DNA from 4 places in the Streptomyces sp. NPDC091387 genome. Region 3 is predicted to be linked to each of the others. Evidence: riboswitches for the same ligand, from Rfam matches in the RefSeq annotation. Region 3 holds a riboswitch; each other region holds the start of a gene.
What was found. Region 3 has a riboswitch for S-adenosylmethionine ahead of ACIQM0_RS07380 (aminotransferase class V-fold PLP-dependent enzyme). Riboswitches for the same ligand answer to the same signal wherever they lie in the genome.
Positions count from the first base shown of each region.

Region 1 (3,008 bases), on a different contig from region 3:
CGTGCTCCGGTCACGCCGCGCGGCGTGAGACGTACTCCTCGATCTCGCGCATCGGCGGCCGCTCCTCTGTGTCCACCGGGTACGTGTGCGGGACGAACCCGTGTTCGCCGCGCTCGAACTGGGTCAGCGAGGGGCGGACCAGATGCCCCCGGGAGAGCCGCAGCTGAGCGGTCCGGTAGATGGCCGCCGCCATCCGGCCGAGCGCCTGGCCGTCCTGGTGGCGGTGTTTCCTGACGCCGACGTCCACCTGGCCGAGCGCGTCCAGGCCGACCGTGTGCAGGGCGTCGACGAGCAGCCCCAGCTCCACTCCGTAACCGACCGGGAACGGCAGCTGTTCGAGCAGGGAGCGGCGCACGGCGTACTCGCCGCCCAGCGGCTGGACGAAGCCGGCCAGCTGCGGCCAGTGCAGATTGAGCAGCGGCCGCGCCACCAGCTCGGTGACCCGGCCGCCCTGGCCTGCGGTGTCCCCGAGGGGGCGGTCGTACATCGCCTTGACGAACTGGATCGAGGGGTCGGTCAGCAGTGGGCCGACGATGCCGGAGACGAAGTCCGCCGAGAAGTCCTTGAGGTCCGCGTCGATGAAGCAGACGATGTCACCGCCGGTCGCCAGGAGTGACCGCCAGAGCACCTCGCCCTTGCCGGGGACGGCCGGGACCCGGGGCAGGATCGCGTCCCGGTGGATCACCCGGGCGCCCGCCCGGCGGGCGACCTCTGCGGTGGCGTCCGTGGAGCCGGAGTCGATCACCACGAGTTCGTCGACCAGCCGGACCTTCTCCATGAGCTCGCGCCGGATCACCCGGACGATGTCCCCGACCGTCGCCGCCTCGTTGAGCGCGGGCAGGACGACACTCACGCTCCCGCGGCGCGGGTCGCGGTCCCTGGCGGCCAGGAGCTGCTCCAGCGGGCGGTCGGCGGAGGACCAGGAACGCCTGGTCAGCCAGCCTTCGACCTCTTCCAGCACGGTCGATACTCCCTGTATGTGATCCATCTCGCGGTTCGGACGACTATCTCAACAGTCCGGTGCTTCGGTTACAGTCTTGAACAACGCAGATGGCCGTGGCATGCCGGGGTCCATCCGCTGATAAACGCCTGGATCCATGGTCCAGTGCCACAGCGCTCATCCAGAGGGACAGAGGGAACGGCCCGTTGAAGTCCCGGCAACCATCCAGCCGACCGCGAGGTCAGGTGGGGAAGGTGCCAATTCCGTCTTGTGACGAAATGCGTCACGAGGAAGATGAGGAGAAAGGGCCTCGCCATCATGGCTGTGCAGACTGTTGCAGCAAACCCCGAGTCTTCTGTGGACCTTGGTCCCGCCGCGGCGCTTTCCTGCCGCGAGTGCGGAGAGCGATTCGAGCTCGGCCCCCTTTTCGCCTGTGCGACCTGTTTCGGGCCGCTCGAAGTGGCGTACGACCTGCCGAGCGGCTCCCCGGACGAGCTGAAGAAGCGCATCGAGGCCGGCCCCGACAACATCTGGCGCTACGCGCCGCTGCTGCCGGTCCCCTCCGACGTCGCGGACAAGCCCAACCTCAACCCCGGCTTCACCAAGCTGGTCAAGGCCGACAACCTCGCCCGTGAGCTGGGCGTCACCGGCGGCCTGTACGTCAAGGACGACTCCGGCAACCCGACGCACTCCTTCAAGGACCGCGTCGTCGCGATCGCCGTCGAGGCCGCCCGCGCCTTCGGTTTCACCACGCTCTCCTGCTCCTCCACCGGCAACCTCGCCGGTGCGGTGGGCGCCGCCGCGGCCCGCGCCGGTCTGCGGTCGTGCGTGTTCATCCCGCACGACCTGGAGCAGGGCAAGGTCGTCATGGCCGCGGTGTACGGCGGTGAGCTGGTCGGCATCGAGGGCAACTACGACGACGTCAACCGCTTCTGCTCGGAGCTCATCGGCGACCCGCTCGGCGAGGGCTGGGGCTTCGTCAACGTCAACCTCCGGCCGTACTACGGCGAGGGTTCCAAGACGCTCGCGTACGAGATCTGCGAGCAGCTCGGCTGGCGGCTGCCCGACCAGATCGTCATCCCGATCGCGTCCGGCTCGCAGCTCACGAAGATCGACAAGGGTCTCCAGGAGCTGATCAAGCTCGGTCTGGTCGAGGACAGGCCGTACCGGATCTTCGGTGCCCAGGCCGAGGGCTGTTCCCCGGTCTCCACCGCCTTCAAGGCCGGTCACGACGTCGTGCGGCCGCAGAAGCCGAACACGATCGCCAAGTCCCTGGCGATCGGCAACCCGGCCGACGGCCCGTACGTCCTGGACATCGCCCGCCGCACCGGCGGCGCCGTCGAGGACGTCAACGACGAACAGGTCGTCGACGCGATCAAGCTGCTGGCGCGCACCGAGGGCATCTTCGCCGAGACCGCGGGCGGGGTGACGGTCGGCGTGACGAAGAAGCTGATCGAGGCCGGCCTCCTCGACCCGTCGCTCACCACCGTCATCCTGAACACCGGCGACGGCCTCAAGACACTGGACGCCGTGGCCGCCACCTCGCAGGCGACCGCGACGATCCGGCCGAGCCTGGACGCCTTCCGCGCCGCGGGCCTCGGCACCGCCGGCTGACCCCACCCGAGACTCCAGGAAGGGCACCCACCATGAGCGTCAAGGTCCGTATCCCCACCATCCTCCGCACCTACACGGGCGGCCAGGCCGAGGTCCCGGCCGAGGGCGCGACCCTCGCCCAGGTCATCGAGTCCCTGGAGAAGAACCACCCGGGCATCGCCGCCCGCGTCCTGGACGACCAGGGCAAGCTCCGCCGCTTCGTGAACGTGTACGTCAACGACGACGACGTGCGCTTTGAAGGCGGTCTGGAAGCGGTCACCCCGGACGGCGCGGGTGTCTCGATCATCCCGGCCGTCGCCGGCGGCTGCTGACCCCCGGGACCCGCGCGGTCCCGCCCCACCGCGTCACCGGAATTGCCCCCTCCGCGACAGAAGCGGAGGGGGCAATTCTGCATGGTTGAACGCGGTAGAGTGTGGGAAGTCCCCTCCGCTGCCCGTGCCCCCGCATATGAGAA
Region 1 covers NZ_JBIVTZ010000011.1:186,462-189,469, reverse strand. The annotation lists gene ACIQM0_RS23685 (glucosyl-3-phosphoglycerate synthase) at 11-961, opposite strand; SAM riboswitch class I at 1,115-1,241, shown strand; gene thrC (threonine synthase) at 1,259-2,554, shown strand; gene ACIQM0_RS23675 (MoaD/ThiS family protein) at 2,587-2,865, shown strand.
Region 1: it holds a riboswitch for S-adenosylmethionine, as region 3 does, so the genes downstream of both, thrC (threonine synthase) here and ACIQM0_RS07380 (aminotransferase class V-fold PLP-dependent enzyme) in region 3, are expected to answer to the same signal.

Region 2 (3,008 bases), on a different contig from region 3:
TCAGGTCGAGCATGTACTCCTCGTCGGTGAACGCCTCGGGGAAGGCGAGCATCCGGGAGGTCACGTCGTCCCCGGGCTCGGCCCGCTTGGCGGCGACCAGCCGCCGCATGTGCTCCCCGAATCGCAGATGGGCCTCCTGTGCGCCCGGACCACCGTCGGCCAGGTCCTTCAACACCTGCGCGATATGGGCGCCTTCGTCATCGGGGAACCCGACCAGCCGTGCGAGGACGAGCACGGGTAAGGGCTCGCAGAAGTCGGCGACGAGGTCGGCGGCACCCCGGCTGCACACGGCGTCGATCAGCCGGTCGGCCAGCTCCTCGCAGTGGTTGCGGATCTCGAACGGATCGGCCCCTTCGAGGGCGGGTCCGACCATCCGGGCGTGGCGCCGGTGCTCGTCCCCCGCGCTGAAGTAGATGGACGGCAGCGGCCGCCCGACCATGGGCAGCAGCGGCCAGTCCTCGGGGATGTGCTCCCACTGGTTCCACAGACCGACATCGCGCGGGAACAGCTCGCCGTCGCTGGTGACTTGATGGAGTTCGCGGTATCCGATGACCAGCCAGGCGGGGAACCCGCCCGGCAGCTCCACGGGGACGACCGGCCCGTGATCACGGCGCATGGCGCGGTAGACGGCCTGTGGCTCGGTCTGGAACGAGGGGCCGCCGAGCGGCACGGCCCCGGGCCTCGTGTGTGCGGGGCACTCCGGAGGGGGCGAGGCGGGCTCGGGCCGTGCGGAGGATGGGCGCGTCATCGTCCTGACTCCTGTGGCGGAAGCTTCACGCGTCACGATCGTGCGATCAACGCACGCCCACTATAAGGATTTTATGTGATGCCACAGCGGTCAACGGCGATCAAATGTGCAGTCAGAGCGAAGCAACTGGCCGACATCTGCGCACAATTGACCAACATCTGCGGGTACCGCCCCGGCCACCCGGAGCCGGTGGGCGGCCAGCGCGCCCGGCCGGACCCGGACTACGACCGCCCGGAACCCTGGGCATCGCACAAATCGCCGCCCTCCAGGGCGACGTTGACGAGCGCGGCGGCCGGGTCTTCTCCGTCCACCAGCTTCAGCGCGTGCCACCGGGACAGCCAGTACACGCGTCCGCGATGACCGGCGAGTGTCTCCCGCAGCACGTCCGGAGAGTGCGTCCAGACCGCTGGAAGGGCGCCCGCGTAGTCGAACGCGGCACGCAGCTCGACCCACCCGTCGTCCCGGACGTCACCGGCGGTCAGCAGTATCTCGACGGCCTGGCCGGGCTCCTGCCGGCACTTCTTGGCATGGATCCAGTGCACCTGGTGGCCTGCGGCGTACCGGTCGCAGCCGTCGCTCCGCACGGAGCCGTTCTCGGTGAGATGACGCAGCATGGTGGGTCCCGCCTTCCGGGGATGATGGACCCCGAGCGCTCTGCACCGCGGTCCGCTGTTCCCCGCACCTCGCGCACGGGGCAGGTCGTCACCCGGAGCACCCGCAGCGGAGCGGGGTGCCGTCCAGCCAGCCGGGGCTGCGCGCTGGAACTCATGACCCGACGAAAACCCTAACGCACCCGTGGGACAGACCCCGACGGACGGCGCACGCACAGCCGACGGACGGTCAGGGGAGGCGCAGGCGCGGGCCGAACCCGACCCGCGCCCCCTTGCCCCTCACCTGCCACTCCGTCGGGCTCGGTCAGCAGGTGACGAAGCCCGGGTCGCTCGTTCCTGCCTTGCCCGTCTCGACGTGCCCGGCGAACCGCCGCAGGAACGTGGCGTCCGCGTCCGACACCACCGTGATGTCGTACCAGCGCCGGCTCCCTCGCAGGTCAACGGCGTGCTTCACGGTCGCCCCCGCACGCACCGCGAAGGTCTGCGCCCCGCCGCCATAGGTGTCCGCGTTCCGCACGGTCAACTGGACTGTCCTCGTACCAGCATGAGTGAAAGTCAGTTCGAGTCCTCCGCTCGACGGGTCATGACGTGCGGTCACCTCCGGCCCTGCCGCCTTTCCGGGCCCCCGGAAAGCGCGCAGGAACCCGTTCGGGCCGTGCACGGTGAGGTCGGTCACGTCCTTCGAGTAGGCCGTGTTCCAGCTGTCGGCGAGCGTCTTGCCCGCCTCTGTGGTGTAGGTCCAGGGTCCGTCGGTGCGGTTCGCCGACGTCACCAGGAACTGCGCCCCGGCCGCGTCGCCGCCACTGAAGGTCAGCCGGTACTTACCGGAGGCCGGGTCGGCCGCCCCGTCCACGAGGGGCGCGTACCGCAGCGGCCGGGTGGGCCGCGAGCCGGGCTCCTGCTTCGGCACACTGCCGGAGACCGGCGGCACCGGTACGTAGTCGGGGTGCCGGCCGTTGTCCGGCGGCGCGTATCCGTCCGTGGAGGGCAGCGAGACGGGCGCGGTGTCGGTACGGCTGAAGTCGAAGGCCGAGGTCAGATCGCCGCAGACGGTGCGCCGCCAGGGCGAGATGTTGGGCTCGTGCACGCCGAAGCGCTCCTCCATGAACCGGATCACGGAGGTGTGGTCGAAGACCTCCGAACACGAGAACCCGCCGGTGCTCCACGGGGACACGACCGTCATGGGCACGCGCTGGCCGAGGCCGTACGGCCCGGCCGCGTAACGGAGGTCGCCGGGGAAGTGGTCGGCGGAGGTGTCCACGGTGGAGAGCCCCTGCGCGGCCCCGGACGGGACGAACGGCGGCACGACGTGGTCGAAGAATCCGTCGTTCTCGTCGTAGGTGACGAAGAGCGCGGTCCGGCCCCACACCTCGGGGTCGGAGGTCAGCGCGTCCAGCACCTGCGAGATGTACCAGGCGCCGTAATTGGCAGGCCAGTTAGGGTGCTCGCTGTAGGCCTCGGGCGAGACGACCCACGAGACCTGGGGAAGCGTCCCGGCCCGGACGTCGGCCTTGAGGTCGTCGAGGAGCCCGTCACCGTTCTTGACGTCGGTACCGGTGCGCGCCTTGTCGAAGAGGGGATCGCCGGGCTTGGCGTTGCGATAACTGTTGAAGTAGAGCAGCGAGTTGTCGCCGTAGGTCCCCCGGTAG
Region 2 covers NZ_JBIVTZ010000017.1:155,861-158,868, reverse strand. The annotation lists gene ACIQM0_RS31150 (cytochrome P450) at 1-748, opposite strand, end outside; gene ACIQM0_RS31145 (hypothetical protein) at 970-1,362, opposite strand; SAM riboswitch class IV at 1,412-1,521, opposite strand; gene ACIQM0_RS31140 (phosphocholine-specific phospholipase C) at 1,664-3,008, opposite strand, start outside.
Region 2: it holds a riboswitch for S-adenosylmethionine, as region 3 does, so the genes downstream of both, ACIQM0_RS31145 (hypothetical protein) here and ACIQM0_RS07380 (aminotransferase class V-fold PLP-dependent enzyme) in region 3, are expected to answer to the same signal.

Region 3 (3,008 bases):
AGCGGGTGGGCACAGAACAGTCCGTCGCGCACCCCGATGCCGTACTCGGCGGAGAGCGCCGCGGCGAAGTGCGAGCTGTTCCAGCCCTCCACCACGAAGGAGATGACGCCGACCCGCGGGGCGTCGTCACCGAACAGCGAGAGCACCTTGACCTCGGGGACCTCGGCGAGGCCGGCGCGGACCATGGTGACGAGCTGCTGCTCCCGGGCGACCAGGCCGTCGAATCCGGCCTCGGTGAGCGCCTTGCAGGCGGAGGCGATGGAGTAGACGCCGATAACGTTGGGGGAACCGGCCTCGTGGCGTGCGGCGGTGGTGTGCCACTCGACGTCCACCCCGCCGTCGGTGCGCCGGGCGACCTTGCGGGAGGCGCCGCCGCCGGCCAGGTAGGGCTCGGCGTCGCGCAGCCAGTCGGAGCGGCCGGCCAGGACGCCGGAGCCGAACGGCGCGTACAGCTTGTGTCCGGAGAAGGCGACCCAGTCCACGTCCAGCTCGGCGATGTCGACGGGGTGGTGCGGGGCCAGCTGCGCGGCGTCCAGCACGATCCGCGCGCCGTGGGCGTGCGCGGCGGCGGCGAGCTCCTTGACCGGCCACAGCTCACCGGTGACGTTGGAGGCGCCGGTGACGCAGACCAGCGCGGGGCCGTAGGGGTCACGGTCGGCGAGGGCCCGCTCCAGCGTGGCGACGGCCTGGGCGGGGGTGCGCGGGGCGTTCAGGTAGGTCACCCGGGCGTCGCGCCAGGGCAGCAGGGACGCGTGGTGCTCGGTCTCGAAGACGAAGACCTGGCAGTCGGCGGGGACCGCGGCGGCCAGCAGGTTGAGCGAGTCAGTGGTCGACCGGGTGAAGATCACCTGGTCGTCGGCGCGGCAGCCGAGGAACTCCGCGACGGTGACGCGGCTGGACTCGAAGAGGTCCGTGGAGAGCTGCGAGAGGTAGCCGGCGCCGCGGTGGACGCTGCCGTAGTACGGCGCGTACGCGGCGACGTCGTCCCACACCCGCTGCAGGGCCGGGGCGCTGGCGGCGTAGTCGAGCGCGGCGTAGGTGACCTCACCGCCGGTCACCAGCGGAACCCTCACATCCTTGCCCAGAACCGGCAGAGGGGCACAAATGGACTGGTCGGCGGCAGCGGTGAAGACAGACATGGCGGACTCCCGTAACAGGCAGGCGAATTCCGCGTGCCTGCGGGTACGCGGCAGCACGGAGGGAAGAAAAGAGGGTGTGCGGAGGAGGGCCGAAAAGCCCTATCGCATTCGCTTGCTCACAGAGGCTCCCTGAGGACCAGGACCCCACGGGTGGACGTCTAGGACGTCGAGGGGTCCGCGCTTGCCGCAGACCTCGCTGCCTACGGCCTGGTCTTCACCCGGGGCACCCCGCCACGGACGGAGGGTTGCCGGACAGCGGGCCGGGGCCGTAGTCGCTGTCACTCATGACCTGCCCAGCATCTTGCCATACGTACCGGAACGCGCAAGGCGCAGTCCATGATCTGGACTGCGCCCCGCCTCGCGTTCCGTACGGTCAGGCGTTGCTCGCCCTGACCCATCTCTCCAGCACCCGGCCGGCGGACCCGGAGTCGATGGACTCGGCTGCCTTCGCGATACCGGCGGCGAGCTGCTCGGTGAGCGTGCCCTCCCCCTGGTCCAGCGCGACCAGGGCCGCCGCCGAGTTGAGCAGGACGGCGTCCCGTACCGGGCCCCTCTCGCCGGCCAGCAGGCGGCGGGCCACATCGGCGTTGTACGAGGCGTCGGCGCCGCGCAGCGCTTCCACCGGCACCAGTTCCAGGCCGACGTCGCGCGGGTCGAAGGCCTGCTCGCGCACGACGCCGTCCCGGGCCACCCAGACCCGGGAGGTCGCGGTGGTGGTCAGCTCGTCCAGGCCGTCGTCGCCGCGGAAGACCAGCGCGGAGTTGCCGCGTTCCGCGAGCACGCCCGCGACGATGGGCGCCATCCGCAGGTCGGCGACGCCGATGGCCTGGGAACGGACCTGGGCCGGATTGGTGAGCGGGCCGAGGATGTTGAAGGTGGTCGGGGCACCGAGCTCCGACCGCGCCTTCGCCGCGTACCGCAGGGCGGGGTGGAACTTCACCGCGAAACAGAAGGTGATGCCCGCTTCCTCGGCCACCTCGACCACGCGCTGCGGCGGCAGGTCCAGGTTGACGCCGAGCTTGCCCAGGACGTCGGAGGAGCCGCTCGCGGAGGAGGAGGCGCGGTTGCCGTGCTTGACGACCTTGGCCCCGGCCCCCGCCACCACGATCGCGGACATGGTGGAGATGTTGACCGTCTTGGCCATGTCGCCGCCGGTGCCGACGATGTCGACCGTACGGCCGGGTACGTGGATGGTGGTGGCGTGCTCGTACATCGCACGGACCAGACCGGTGACCTCCGTGACGGTCTCGCCCTTGGCGCGCAGGGCGACCGCGAAGCCGGCGATCTGCACGTCGGTCGCCTCACCGCTCATGATGCGGTCCATCGCCCACGCGGTGTCGTCGGCGCTCAGGTCCTCGCCGCGCAGCAGCGGGGTCAGCACGCCGGGCCAGGAACGAGCCGCCACGCTGTCGCCGCCGACCGGGGTCACAACGTTCATGGTCCGCTCCTGGGGTCCACAGCCGATAAGGGGATGTGACCACCCTATCGAGCGCCGGGGACAGCGAAGAGCCCCGTCCATCGTATGGATGGGCGGGGCTCCTGCTGTGGCGATCAGTTCAGGTGATCAGTGGTGGCCGTGGCCGTCGGTGATCTCCTTGTACTCCTCGGCGGAAGGCTTGACGATCTGGTTGTTCTCGCCGTAGTAGCCCTTGCTGAGCTTGGCCCGCAGCTTCTCCACCGGCGACACCTTGCGCTTGACGCCGTTCTCGTCGACCAGCGGGCCGATTTCGACCGGCGCGTACTGCTCGTGCGCGGTGAGGGTGTGCAGCTGACCCTGCGACAGCGGCTCGTGGACCTCGACGAACTCACCGTGCGGCAGGCGCTTGATGAGCCCGGACTCGCGCCCGTGCAGCACCTTCTCCTTGTCCC
Region 3 covers NZ_JBIVTZ010000003.1:114,751-117,758, reverse strand. The annotation lists gene ACIQM0_RS07380 (aminotransferase class V-fold PLP-dependent enzyme) at 1-1,139, opposite strand, end outside; SAM riboswitch class IV at 1,312-1,429, opposite strand; gene trpD (anthranilate phosphoribosyltransferase) at 1,513-2,577, opposite strand; gene ACIQM0_RS07370 (ubiquinol-cytochrome c reductase cytochrome b subunit) at 2,704-3,008, opposite strand, start outside.

Region 4 (3,008 bases), on a different contig from region 3:
GAGGTGCCCTTGATCAGGCCGATCAGCTGGTTGACGTAGTTCGGGGTGATGGAGCGCAGGGCCTGCGGAAACACGATCTTCGCGAACTGGTAGCGCCTCGGGAGGCCGAGGGCCGAGGCCGCCTCGTGCTGGCCCTGGTCGACGGAGAGGATGCCGCCGCGGACCACTTCGGAGGCGTACGCCGCCTCGTTGAGGCTCAGGCCGATGACGGCGACGGCCATGTCGGTGGCGAGGCGGGACTCGTCGAACGTGAAGAACGCCGGGCCGAACGGCACTCCGATGCTCAGCGTCCGGTAGAGCGCGCTGAAGTTGTAGAGGAACAGCAGGACCACGATCAGCGGCACCGATCGGAAGAGCCAGGTGTAGCCCCAGCTGACCCCACGCAGCACCGGGCTCGGGGAGAGCCTGGCCAGTGCCAGCAGTACGCCGCCGAGCAGTCCCAAAGCGGCGCTGTACACGGTGACTTCGAGGGTGATGAGCAGGCCGTCGAGGATCGTGGGCCGCAGGAACCAGTACGAGAACCGGTCCCACTGGTAGAAGGGATTGGTCACCAGGCCGTGGACGATCTGGGCGACCAGCACGAGCACGACGGCTGTGATGATCCAGCGGCCGGGGCGCAGCAGGGGAAGGACCCGCTGCGCCGCCAGGGGCTTCGGCGCGGCGGGCGGGTGGAGGCGGGGGGCCGCCTCGGCGGGCGGCGCTGATCCGGAGGACACAGCGATGCCAGGGGATTCACTCACGGAGGGCTCCAGCGGATTCGGACAGTCCGGACCGCGGACGGCGGCGACGCCGCACCGATCGGGGACGAATCGGCGGGACGCGGCACACGGCACGGGACGGGGGCCGGGCAGGGAGAGGGCGCACCGCGACAGCGGTGGACGTCAAGAACGCGGAGAGCAGAGGCCCGGAAGGCAGAGGCCGGGAAGGGCTGGGCCGGGAATGCCGTCAGGCTTGACAGAGCACGCGTGAAACGGCGCTACACAGTGCGCTGTTGACGCGCTGCAGGTCGACGGAGCGGTCCGCGCAGAGCAGCAGGGCGCGGCCGCGGGACCGCCAGGCAGCCATCCCCTCAGCTGCGTGCATCGCTCTCACCGTCACCATTCCGCCCCGTGGGGCCTACACTCCCGCCGAACGTCATCCGGTCCGGACCGAACCTGGGCACCCCACCGCGTACGAGGGTTGCCGGCCGGCGCACCAGGGATTTCCGCTGACGCTCATGACCGTTCTGCGCCGCAAGTTAGGCACGGCCGGAAACGAATGTCAACGCCGGTGACCACCAGGCGAGACGGCCCGTGCGGCCTTCTTGACTGCGTCACGTGACGCACCGAAACTGACATGGACGGTCACGATTGTCAGCGCCTCCTGTGCGGGATTCTCCTGCTCAGGCGGTTATCGGCCCCGGCCCGCTGGCAGGCAACCCTTCCACCGCGACGGGGTGCCCCGGGTGACGACCGGGTCCCGCCGGTGCGGCGGGGCAAGCGTGGTCTCGCGTCTCGCGAGCCCCGAAGTCGGGACCGGTGGGAATTGTCCAGGAACGGCTTGACGAGGCGCCTGCACATCGATCTGCTGCGTGTCTCCAGCGCTTACTAGCCCGGACAGATCCGGACGCGTACCGGACCGCTCGGTCCGTCCGGACCGGTACGAGAGCGCAGCCATTCCACATCCGGCCGCTGGTGCCCACAAGGCGGCGGTGGCTTCCTCGTTCCCGCAGGGATTCCCACCGGGATTCCCATAGGAGAGTCATGCCCGAGACAGTTTCGCGCAGTTCCAGTTCACGCGGTCCCGGTTCGCGCAGTTCCGGCACAGGCAACTCGATGGCATGCGGCCCGGTTTCCCCGGGTCCGAGTCCGTGCGCCACGCAGCCTCGTCCCGCGGCTGCCGTGCAGCCCTCCCGCATCCACAGCCGTATCGGTGTCGGTCTGGCCGGCGGCTTCTACCCGGCGCCGCACCGCTACGAGCTCTTCCTGTCGGCGAGTTGTCCGCGCTCGCTCCGCATCTCGATCACTCTCGGCCTGCTCGGCCTCAAGGACTCGGTCGCCACCACGATCCTGGGACACCCCACCGAGACACCCGGCGCGTTCGCCTCGCTGCGCAGCGCGTACGAGGCGACGATGCACCACTACGACGGACCGCTGACGGCGCCCGCGCTGTGCGACCGGTGGAGCGGACGGATCGTCAGCAACCACACCCCCGACATCCTGCGCGACCTCGCGGGCCTGCTGTCCGGCCATGACGAGGCCTGCCCCTCCGCTCTGCGCCCGCCGGGACTCATCGCGGACATCGACGCCCTCCGTGACCTGCTGGACTGCGACGTCACCCCGGACGCCGGGCCCGCGGAGCGATCGGCGACGCTGGACCTGCTGGATCACCGCCTCGACCTGCGGCCCTACGTACTGGGCGGGGAACTGACGGCGGCGGATGTGGACCTGTGGGTCGCGCTCGTCCGTCTCGGCCCGGCCGCACTCGGCGACCGTCCTCGGCTCCGGGAGTACGTGGGCCGCCTGCGCGACCACCCCGCCTTCCCCGACGCGCAGGAGCGGGACGACGGCCTCCGGCCCGCGTAGTTGGGCGCACCGGAGCCGGTGAAGGCCCCGGTGCACCTCTCGTTCAACGCGACATTCAGGTCAACCTCTTGTCCAACGGCTCCCTCAGGCGCCGACGTAGGCCGCGAGGTGCCGGCCGGTGAGGGTGGAGCGGTCGGCGACGAGGTCGGCGGGGGTGCCCTCGAAGACGAGCCTGCCGCCGTCGTGGCCGGCGCCGGGGCCGAGGTCGACGATCCAGTCGGCGTGCGCCATGACCGCCTGGTGGTGCTCGATCACGATGACCGACTTGCCGGAGTCCACGAGCCCGTCGAGCAGGCCGAGCAGTTGCTCGACGTCGGCGAGGTGGAGGCCGGTGGTCGGTTCGTCGAGGACGAGGATGCCGCCCTTCTCGCCCATGTGCGTGGCCAGCTTGAGCCGTTGCCGCTCACCGCCGGACAGCGTGGTGAGCGGCTGGCCGAGGCTGAG
Region 4 covers NZ_JBIVTZ010000006.1:147,499-150,506, reverse strand. The annotation lists gene ACIQM0_RS14520 (amino acid ABC transporter permease) at 1-740, opposite strand, end outside; SAM riboswitch class IV at 1,114-1,222, opposite strand; SAM riboswitch class IV at 1,342-1,487, shown strand; gene ACIQM0_RS14515 (putative leader peptide) at 1,465-1,590, shown strand; gene ACIQM0_RS14510 (glutathione S-transferase C-terminal domain-containing protein) at 1,881-2,564, shown strand; gene ACIQM0_RS14505 (ATP-binding cassette domain-containing protein) at 2,649-3,008, opposite strand, start outside.
Region 4: it holds a riboswitch for S-adenosylmethionine, as region 3 does, so the genes downstream of both, ACIQM0_RS14515 (putative leader peptide) here and ACIQM0_RS07380 (aminotransferase class V-fold PLP-dependent enzyme) in region 3, are expected to answer to the same signal.